Regions from separate parts of the Kitasatospora sp. NPDC090308 genome, predicted to be linked through region 3. Evidence: riboswitches for the same ligand, from Rfam matches in the RefSeq annotation. Region 3 holds a riboswitch; each other region holds the start of a gene.
What was found. A riboswitch is a leader RNA that binds a small molecule or an ion and turns the genes downstream of it on or off. The one in region 3 is predicted to bind thiamine pyrophosphate.
Positions count from the first base shown of each region.

Region 1: linked by a shared signal. The riboswitch ahead of ACIQVD_RS16590 (purine-cytosine permease family protein) and the one ahead of thiO (glycine oxidase ThiO) in region 3 are both predicted to bind thiamine pyrophosphate.
Region 2: linked by a shared signal. The riboswitch ahead of thiC (phosphomethylpyrimidine synthase ThiC) and the one ahead of thiO (glycine oxidase ThiO) in region 3 are both predicted to bind thiamine pyrophosphate.

Region 1 covers NZ_JBIVXY010000006.1:143,311-146,577, reverse strand. Annotated here, with positions in the region: gene ACIQVD_RS16595 (medium chain dehydrogenase/reductase family protein) at 1-172, shown strand, start outside; gene ACIQVD_RS16590 (purine-cytosine permease family protein) at 260-1,612, opposite strand; TPP riboswitch at 1,627-1,778, opposite strand; gene ACIQVD_RS16585 (S1C family serine protease) at 2,022-3,267, shown strand, end outside.
Region 2 covers NZ_JBIVXY010000006.1:392,023-395,289, reverse strand. Annotated here, with positions in the region: gene thiC (phosphomethylpyrimidine synthase ThiC) at 181-1,974, opposite strand; TPP riboswitch at 1,970-2,103, opposite strand; gene ACIQVD_RS17710 (hypothetical protein) at 2,215-2,415, shown strand; gene ACIQVD_RS17705 (SPFH domain-containing protein) at 2,601-3,267, shown strand, end outside.
Region 3 covers NZ_JBIVXY010000001.1:409,537-412,803, reverse strand. Annotated here, with positions in the region: gene ACIQVD_RS01745 (thiazole synthase) at 1-286, opposite strand, end outside; gene thiS (sulfur carrier protein ThiS) at 290-499, opposite strand; gene thiO (glycine oxidase ThiO) at 496-1,650, opposite strand; TPP riboswitch at 1,646-1,758, opposite strand; gene ACIQVD_RS01730 (NAD(P)/FAD-dependent oxidoreductase) at 1,835-3,040, shown strand; gene ACIQVD_RS01725 (Rv2175c family DNA-binding protein) at 3,061-3,267, shown strand, end outside.

The DNA of each region.
Region 1 (3,267 bases), on a different contig from region 3:
CGCCCGCTTCCGGGCCCGGCTGCGCGCCGACCTCACCGCCGTCCTGGACGCCCTGCGGCGCGGCGACCTCACCGCGCCGCTCGCCGCCCGCCTCCCGCTCACCGCCGCCGCCGAGGCCCTGCGCCTGGCCGAGTCCGGCACCGTCACCGGCAAGGTGGTGCTGGTCCCCTGACCGCTCCCGGACGCACCACGCCGCCCCGGCCCCGGCAGATCCGGTCCGACCCCGGCAGGTCCGGCCCCGGCAGGTCCGGCCCGGGCGTCAGCCCCGCGGCTCCGCCGCCGCCCGCGGGCGCTCCAGCGCGGTCACCGCGAGGGTGGCCAGTGCCGCCACCAGGAAGGAGAACAGCGAGGCCGAGGACCACGCCGCCGGGGTGAAGTGCACCAGCTGCTGGAGGTCCTCCCACCGGCCGGTCCACCAGCCGCCGATCTTCGACGGGGCCAGGAACTGGTACACCGCGAAGCCCACCACCCACGGCAGCAGCATCACCCAGCGCGCCGGGGCGTCCTGCGCCGTGTTCCAGCCGCGCCGGCCCGCGCCCAGGAAGTAGTCCACCGCCAGCACCGCGAACAGCGGCACGAACACCGAGCCGATCAGGCCCAGGAACCCGTAGTACGAGTCGGTGAACTCCTTGATCCGCAGCGCCAGCACCGTCACCAGCACGCCGATCCCGCCGGTCAGCACCCGGCGGTCCACCCGCGGCCACAGGTTGTGGATCGACATCGCCGTCGAGTACACGTTCGCGAACGACTGGTCGGTCTCCCGCAGCACCAGCACCAGCAGGAACGCCCAGCCCGCCGCCACGCCGGTGAACGACTCGAAGATCCGGTTCGCGTCGCCGCCGGACTGCAGCAGCGCCACCACGCCCAGCACGTAGCACCAGACCTGGGCCACCGTGTAGCCGGAGAACGTCCCCCAGAACGCCTTCGCCGAGCTGCGCGCGTGCCGGGTGTAGTCCGCGGCCAGCGGCACGAAGGAGATCGACACCGCGATCACCGCGTCCGTCGCGCCCAGGAAGCCGTCCCAGTTGCCCGCGCCCGGGTCCGGGAAGCCCGTCCGGGCGAACTGCACCGTGAAGTAGACCATCGCCACGCCCACCGCGACCGCCACGTACTTGCGCAGCACCGCGATCGCGCCCAGCGGCCAGATCGTCAGCACCGTGGTCAGCACGCCCGCCAGCAGCACGAACAGCCAGCGCCAGCCCTCGGTGCCGGAGACGGTCTGCGCGCCCCAGGCGATCACCGTCAGCTCGTACACGCCCCAGCCGACGCACTGCACGATGTTCAGCACCGTCGGCACGTACGACAGCCGGGTGCCGAACAGTCCGCGCAGCACCGCCATCGCCGGGGCACCCGTTCGGGCGCCCACCAGGGCGGCCACCGCCAGCATCGCGGTGCCGATCGCGGTGCCCGCGAGGATCGCCGTCACCGCGGCGGTGAACCCCAGCTCGTGGCCCGGCTCGCCGAGCACGGTCGCGGCGCTGGTGAAGCCGATCAGGCTGACCCCGAGGTTGGCCCACAGCGCGAACAGCGCCCGGAAGTCCAGGGTGCGCGGCGGGGCGGTGTCGAGGGTGAGCGGGGCCTCGGACCGCGCCTCGGCGGCACGGTCGGACATCTGGGCAGACGGAACAGCCGTCATGGCCGATACTCCCTACGCCGGCATTACCCGGACAGGTTCCGGCGGTCAGCGCCCCCTCGCCCGTGGTGGCGTCACCGCCATGCCCTACGGTCGAACCGGCGCACTCTCAGCCTGGCTGGTCCAAGCTCCCGCGACGTTCTTCGGTTTACAGGAGCGACAGGCTAGCCTCCGGGCGGGGGAACGCCAAGACCGGGGGGACGGGCGTCCGCACCGCGGGACCATTGATGTGCATGTCAGAGCCGCCTAAGGCTTCTCATCATTTCTTCAGGGGCCCGCTTACGGTGTCCGAATCCGGTATAGGAAAAACTGTGCACCGAGGTTGCGAGCCGTGCCCCCAGCGCCGCGGTTCGCGACCGAAGGTTCTGTTCAGCGATGGAGGTCGTCCGTGAGCACCGAGCACGCGAGTGGTACCACCCCGCCGGAGAAGGCCGCCGAGCCCGCCGGCACCGAGGCGGTGGCCGCCGGCTCCGGTACGCCCGCCCCCGCACCCGCCCCCGCCTACCTGGACGCCCCGCCGCCGGTGCTGCCCCAGGCCCCGGGCCAGGCCCCGGCTCCCGCCCCGGTCGAGCAGACCATCCAGCTCGGCAAGGTGCCCGACGCGCCGCAGGCCGCCGCCCCGGCCGTCCCGGCCGCGCCCGCCGTCCCGGTGGACGCGCCGCCGCCGTTCCAGAACCCGTACGGGACGGTCGCCGAGCCGGTCAGCCCGTACGGCCGGCCGGACGAGGCGCAGACCGCGGTCAACCCGGCCGTCGCCCCCGTGCCGCTGCTCCAGGAGGCGCCGGGTGCCCCGGGCGCTCCGGGTGGCCCGGGTGCGCCCGGCGACCCCGGTGCGCCGCAGCACTCGCAGCACCCGTTCGGCGCCGGCCACCCGGTCGGCGGCTGGGGGCACCCGTCCGGCGGCGACACCGCGGGCGGCGCGGGCGGGCCCGGCGCGCCGTGGGGGGCGCCGCAGCCCGGCGCCGGCGGCCCCGGCAAGCGCAAGCGCGGCTCGCTGATCGCCCTGGTCGCGGCCGTCGCCCTGGTGGCGGGCCTGGCGGGCGGTGCGATCGGCGCGTCCGTCGCCGACAACGGCAAGAACGGCGGCGGCTCCAGCGCCAGCCGCAACAGCACCACCGTGGCGGTCGGCAACACCCACCAGAACCTCGACCGGGCCCCCGACTCGGTCGCCGGGATCGCCGCGAAGGCGCTGCCGTCCACCGTCACCATCAAGGCCGAGGGCTCCAGCGAGTCCGGCACCGGCACCGGTTTCGTCTTCGACACCGAGGGCCACATCCTGACCAACAACCACGTGGTCGCCCCCGCCGCCAACGGCGGCAAGCTCACCGTCAAGTTCTCCGACGGCTCCTCGTACAGCGCCTCGGTGGTCGGCCGCGCCGAGGGCTACGACGTCGCGGTGGTCCGGCTCGACAACCCGCCGACCGACAAGCTCACCCCGCTGCCGCTCGGCGACTCCGACAAGGTCGCCATCGGCGACGCCACCATCGCCATCGGCGCCCCCTACGGCCTGGAGGGCACCGTCACCACCGGCATCATCTCGGCCAAGGACCGCCCGGTGGCCTCCGGCGACGAGACCGGCGCCCAGGCGTCCTACATGAATGCCCTGCAGACCGACGCCTCGATCAACCCGGGCA
Region 2 (3,267 bases), on a different contig from region 3:
ACGTGGTCATGGTCGGGTGGGAACTCAAGCGACTCCGGGTCGTCGAACCTGTGAAGCAGCGCGATCAGCTGACTATCAGCGTTCGGCACCCGACCATGATGGTGCATTTGCCGACACGCAGAGCGCCGCGCCGGGAAACCCCCTCCTGTCTCCCGGTGCGGCGCCGTTCCGAGGTGACCGTCAGTCGGCCAGCGGGAGGTAGACCCGGTTACCGTTGGCCGCGAACTCTTCCGACTTGGCCTTCATGCCCGCCTCGGCCTCATCGTCGCTGGTCACGGCCATGTCGTCGCCGTAGGTGTCCATGATGCTTTTGCTGATCTTCATGGAGCAGAACTTGGGACCGCACATGGAGCAGAAGTGCGCGGTCTTGGCGGGTTCGGCGGGGAGGGTCTCGTCGTGGAAGGCGCGGGCGGTCTCCGGGTCGAGGGCCAGGTTGAACTGGTCCTCCCAGCGGAACTCGAAACGGGCGTCGGAGAGGGCGTCGTCCCAGAGCTGGGCGCCGGGGTGGCCCTTGGCGAGGTCGGCGGCGTGGGCGGCGATCTTGTAGGTGATGACGCCGGTCTTGACGTCGTCGCGGTCGGGGAGGCCGAGGTGTTCCTTGGGGGTGACGTAGCAGAGCATCGCGGTGCCCCACCAGGCGATCATCGCGGCGCCGATGCCGGAGGTGATGTGGTCGTAGCCGGGGGCGACGTCGGTGGTCAGCGGGCCGAGGGTGTAGAACGGGGCCTCGTCGCAGATCTCCTTCTGGAGGTCCATGTTCTCGCGGATCTTGTGCATCGGGACGTGCCCGGGGCCCTCGATCATCACCTGGACGTCCTTGGCCCGGGCGATCCGGCCGAGTTCGCCGAGGGTGGTGAGTTCGGCGAACTGGGCCTCGTCGTTGGCGTCGGCGATCGAGCCGGGGCGCAGGCCGTCGCCGAGCGAGAAGGTGACGTCGTAGGCGCGCAGCAGGTCGCAGAGTTCCTCGAAGTGGGTGTAGAGGAAGTTCTCCCGGTGGTGCGCGAGGCACCAGGCGGCCATGATCGAGCCGCCGCGCGAGACGATGCCGGTCTTGCGGCGGGCGGTGAGCGGGACGTACCGCAGCAGCACGCCGGCGTGCACGGTCATGTAGTCGACGCCCTGTTCGCACTGCTCCAGCACGGTGTCGCGGTAGACCTCCCAGCTGAGGTCCTCGGCCCGGCCGTCGACCTTCTCCAGCGCCTGGTAGAGCGGGACGGTGCCGATCGGGACGGGGGAGTTGCGCAGGATCCACTCGCGGGTGGTGTGGATGTTGCGGCCGGTGGAGAGGTCCATGACGGTGTCGGCGCCCCAGCGGGTGGCCCAGGTCATCTTCTCGACCTCCTCCTCGATGGAGGAGGTGACCGCCGAGTTGCCGATGTTGGCGTTGATCTTCACCAGGAAGTCGGTGCCGATGATCGCCGGTTCGACCTCGGGGTGGTTCACGTTGACCGGGATGACGGCCCGTCCGCCGGCCACCCGCTCGCGGACGTACTCCGGCTCCAGGCCCTCCCGGATCGCCACGAACTCCATCTCGGGGGTGATCAACCCGCGCTTGGCGTAAGCGAGTTGGGTGACGGCGACGCCGTCGCGGGCGCGCAGCGGGCGGCGCGGGCGGCCGGGGAAGACGGCGTCCAGGTTGCGCAGGTCGCCGCCGCGCGGGGCGGTGTGCCTGATCCCGTCGTCCTCGGGCCGGGCCTCGCGGCCCTCGTACTCCTCGACGTCGCCGCGCTGGCGGATCCAGGCGTCGCGCAGCGCGGGCAGCCCGCGCCGGACGTCGGCGGGGTGGGACGGGTCGGTGTACGGCCCGGAGGTGTCGTACAGCGGGACGGTGCGCCCGTCGGTGAGGTGGACCTCGCGGTAGGGGACCCGCAGGTCGGGGCGGCTGCCCTGGTGGTACGCCTTGCGCCAGGCCGGGGTCGGGTACCCGGTGGCGGCCGGCTGCTGGACGGACGTGTGCTCGCTCAAGGTGGTCATGCGACCTTCCACTCCCTACGCCGGCATTACCCGGTCAGGTTCCTGCGGTCGGCGCAGCAGGTGGTACGCGGGCCCGCGTACCGTCAGCGCCCTCTCAGCCCGGTGCTCCGAGCTCCCGTTCCGCGCAGGCGTTCGCCGCCCGCGTCCGCTGCTCACCGTAGGGCACCGGACGCGGAGGGTCCAGGGCGCCTCCGGTCACCGACCTGTCCGGGCCGCTCGCGGGGTGGAAGAATCGCCGGGGTGATCGGACTGGTGGGGCGGGTGACGGGACGGATCGGCGCGGGCCTGGTCGGCGAGGTGATGGTGCGCGTTCCCGAACGCCAGGGCAGCGAGGCGTTCCTGGCGTACCGGGCGGTGCCGGGCGAGTCGCTGGAGCCGGGCACCATGGTGGTCGTGGTCGATTACCAGCCACCGCGCACGGTGTACGTCGAGCCCTACTGACGGCCCCTCACCAAGGCCGGGCAAACACCGCGCAACGGTTTCGAGACAGTGGGCGCTCCCGCTGGCGCGGCCCCTTCCCCCGCGATCACGGCAGGCGGAGAATGCGGCTGCCACCGGGTTCCGCGCCCACAACTGCACCACCCAGCGCAGCCACGGACCGGTGTGCCACGAAGGGGGAGATCGCGATGCTGATCGGCATCGTCGGAGCCGTTGTCGCAGGGCTGCTGGTCCTGGTCGTGCTCTTCAAAATGATGTGGCGGGTCGCCGAGCCGAACGAGGCGCTGGTCATCTCGGGTTCCAAGCACGGCGAGGGCCTCGGCTTCCGCGTGGTCACCGGACGGGGCACCTTCGTGCTGCCCGGCGTCCAGGTGGTCCGGCGGCTGTCGCTGGACCTCAACGAGGCCGCGCTGGACGTCGAGTGCGTGACCTCGCAGGGCATTCCGGTGCACGTCAAGGGCGTGGTCATCTTCAAGGTCGGCGACGACCCGGTGTCCATCGCCAACGCCGCCCGCCGCTTCCTGGACCAGCAGAAGATGATGGGCCAGCGGGTGCACAACGTGTTCGCCGGCCACCTGCGCTCCATCGTCGGCGGCCTGACCGTCGAGGACATGATCCGGGACCGCGAGCGGCTCACCGGGGAGACCCGCTCCGCGTCGGGCATCGAGATGGAGAAGCTCGGCCTGATCATCGACTCGCTGCAGATCCAGGAGATCCTGGACCCGACCGGCTACATCACCAACCTGGCCGCCCCGCACGCCGCCGCCGTCCAGCGCGACGCCCGGATCGCGGCCGCCGAGGCCGACCGCCGGGCCACCGAGGCCGAGCAGGAGGCGTTCGCCCGCAAGGCCGAGG
Region 3 (3,267 bases):
AGTCGGTGCCGAGCGCCTCGCGGGCCAGCCGGGCGGTCAGCACGGCCTCGCCCGCGGTGTAGCAGCCCGCGGTGTTGGGCAGCACCCGGATGCCGTTGCGGGAGAGCACCTCCAGGACGGAGCCCTGGGTGGCGGTGTCGACCCGGCGCATCGCCACCGTGGTCAGCTCGGTGCCGGAGACCTTCAGCGCCTGCTCCAGCACCTCCAGGCTGGGGGCGCCGCCGGTGCCCATGATCAGGCGGGAGGAGAAGGTGGTGCCGGCGATGACCAGCGCGTCGTCCGCCATGGTTCAGCCTCCCTGGACGGCGGTGAGGATCTCGACCCGGTCGCCCTCGCCGAGCGCCGTGGCGGGCCACGAACTGCGCGGCACCACCGCCTCGTTGACGGCGGCGGCGACGCCGGTGTTGGCGGCCGACAGCTCGGCCACCACCACGTCCAGCGTGGTGGCGGCGGGCAGGGTGCGCGGCGCGCCGTTGACGGTCAGGGCGATGGTGTTCATGCGGGGACCTTCGGGGTGAAGCGGCGGGGGGTGAAGTCGGCGGCCAGGGCGGGGAGTTCCCCGGTGGCCAGGTAGTCGGCGAGCAGGTCGGCGGTGACCGGGGTGAGCAGCACGCCGTTGCGGTAGTGCCCGGTCGCGGCGACCAGGCCGTCCAGCGCGGTGGGGCCGAGCAGCGGCGCGTTGTCGGGGGAGCCGGGGCGCAGGCCCGCGCAGGTCTCCACCAGCGGCAACTCGGTGATGCCCGGGACGAGTTCGTGCGCGTCCCGGAGCAGCTCGTAGACGCCGCCCGCGGTGACGGTGGTGTCGTGGCCCTGCTCCTCGGTGGTCGCGCCGACCACCAGCTCGCCGTCGGCCCGCGGCACCAGGTACAGGTGCTGCCCGCGCACCACGGCCCGCACGTTGCGGGACAGGAACGGCGCGTACCGCCCGGGGATCCGCAGCCGCAGCACCTGGCCCTTGACCGGGCGGATCGCCGGCAGCACCCCCGGCGGCAGGCCCGGCAGCAGGTGGCTGCGCGAACCGCCGGCCAGCACGGTGCGCCCCGCCGTCAGCCGCTCCCCGTCCGACAGCCGGACGCCCGCCGCCCGCCCGCCCTCGACCAGCAGCTCGGCGGCCTCGGCCCGGTGGAACACCACGCCCAGCCGCTCCCCGGCGGCGACCAGCGCGGCGGCCAGCCGGCGGCCGTCCACCTGGTGGTCCGCGGCGACGTGCAGGCCGCCGCGCACGCCCGGGGCCAGCATCGGCTCCAGCCGGCGGCACTCCCGGCCGGTCAGCCACTCCGAGGCCAGGCCCAACCGGCCGTGGAAGGCGTGCAGTTCGCGCAGCTCCGCCCGGTCGTCGGCGTCCAGCGCGACGGCCAGCGTGCCGGTCTGCCGGTAGCCGGTGTCCAGCCCGGTCAGCTCGGTCAGCTCGGCGGCGAACGCGGCGTACCGCTCGTTCGACGCCAGGCCCAGGCGCAGCAACGGCTCCTCGCCGTACTGCAGTTCGGTGACGGGGGCGAGCATGCCCGCGGCGACCTGCGCCGCGCCGCCGCCCGGGTGCGGGTCGACCACCGCGACCGACAGGCCGCGCTGCGCGGCGCGCCAGGCGACCCCGAGGCCGATGATGCCCCCGCCGACCACCAGCACGTCCAACGCGCGGGAAGGTGCCACAGCGGCTGATTCTCCCTTCGCCGGCATGACCCGGATCAGGTTCGGACGGTCGCGGGCCGCCACAGCCCGCCTCTCAGCCCGGTGCACCGGGCTCCCGTGTGACGTAGTACCTCCACCTTAACGCCGGGCCGACCGGCACCCGAAGGCGCGTGCGCGGGGTGACCGCCCGCCGCCCCTGGGTAGGGTGGGCGCCGTGGCTGAGCTGAAGGCAACGGACCGGGTCGTCGTGGTCGGCGCGGGCATGGCGGGCGCCCAGACCGCCCTCAACCTGCGGCAGGGCGGCTGGCAGGGCCCGCTCGCCCTGGTCGGGGAGGAACTCCACCTCCCCTACGACCGCCCCCCGCTCTCCAAGGACGTGCTGCTCGGCAAGGCCGACGCCACCGCCTTCGAGATCGACTGGCACGGCCTCGGCGTCGACCTGCTCACCGGCCGCCGCGCCACCGGCCTCGCCCCGGGCGTCCTGCGCACCGACCGCGGCGAACTGCCCTACGACGCCCTGGTGATCGCCACCGGCGCCGCCCCCCGCACCCTGCCCCAGCTGCCCGGCGCCCGCACCCTGCGCACCGTCGACGACGCCCACGCGCTGCGCGCCGCGCTCACCCCCGGCCGCCGGATCGTGCTGGTCGGCGCCGGCTGGATCGGCGCCGAGACCGCCACCGTCGCCCGCGGACTCGGCTGCGAGGTCACCGTGGTCGAGGCCGCCGCCACCCCGCTGGCCGGCGCGCTGCCCGCCGAACTCGGCGCCCTGATGGCCGACTGGTACGCCGCCGCCGGCGTCGACCTGCGCTGCGGCGCCGCCGTCGCCGGAGCCGCCGACGGCGGGGTGCTGCTCGCCGACGGCACCCACCTGCCCGCCGACGAGGTCGTGGTCGGCGTCGGCGCCCGCCCCGCCACCGACTGGCTGGTCGGCGGCCCGCTCGCCCTCGCCCCCGACGGCACCGTCCCGGTCGACGACCGGCTGCGCACCGCCCTGCCCGGCGTCCTCGCGGCCGGCGACTGCGCCTCCTACCCCTCCGCCCGCGCCGGCACCCGGCTCGCCGTCCAGCACTGGGACCACGCCCTGCACTCCGGCGCCGCCGCCGCGGCCGCCCTGCTCGGCACCCTCGACGCCCCGTACGACCCCGTCCCGTACTTCTGGTCCGAGCAGTTCGGCCGCATGGTCCAGTACGCCGGCCGCCACGCCGGGGCCGACCACCTGCTCTGGCGCGGCTCCCCGTCCGAGGCCGACTGGACGGTGCTGTGGCTGCGCGACGGCGCCCTGGTCGCCCTGCTCGCCGTCGACCGGCCGCGCGACCTGGCCCAGGGCCGCCGCCTGATCGAGCGCGCCGCGCCGCTCGACCCGGCGCGCGCCGCCGACCCGGCCGTCCAGCTGAAGGCCGCGGCGCGGTAGCCGGTGGGTAGGCTGGGGCCGTGAGCGAGATTGATCCCAAGATTGACGCCCTGGTCCCCGCGTGGCTGTACCTGCCCGACATCTCCGAGCGGTGGGGCGTGGTGATCACCGAAGTCCGCGCCATGGTGAAGAACCGCACCCTGCTGGCCGTCCGCCGCGGCCCCAACAACTCCCTACAGGTCCCCGCCGACTTCATCGAGGACGACGGCCCGGTCAAGCACCTGGTC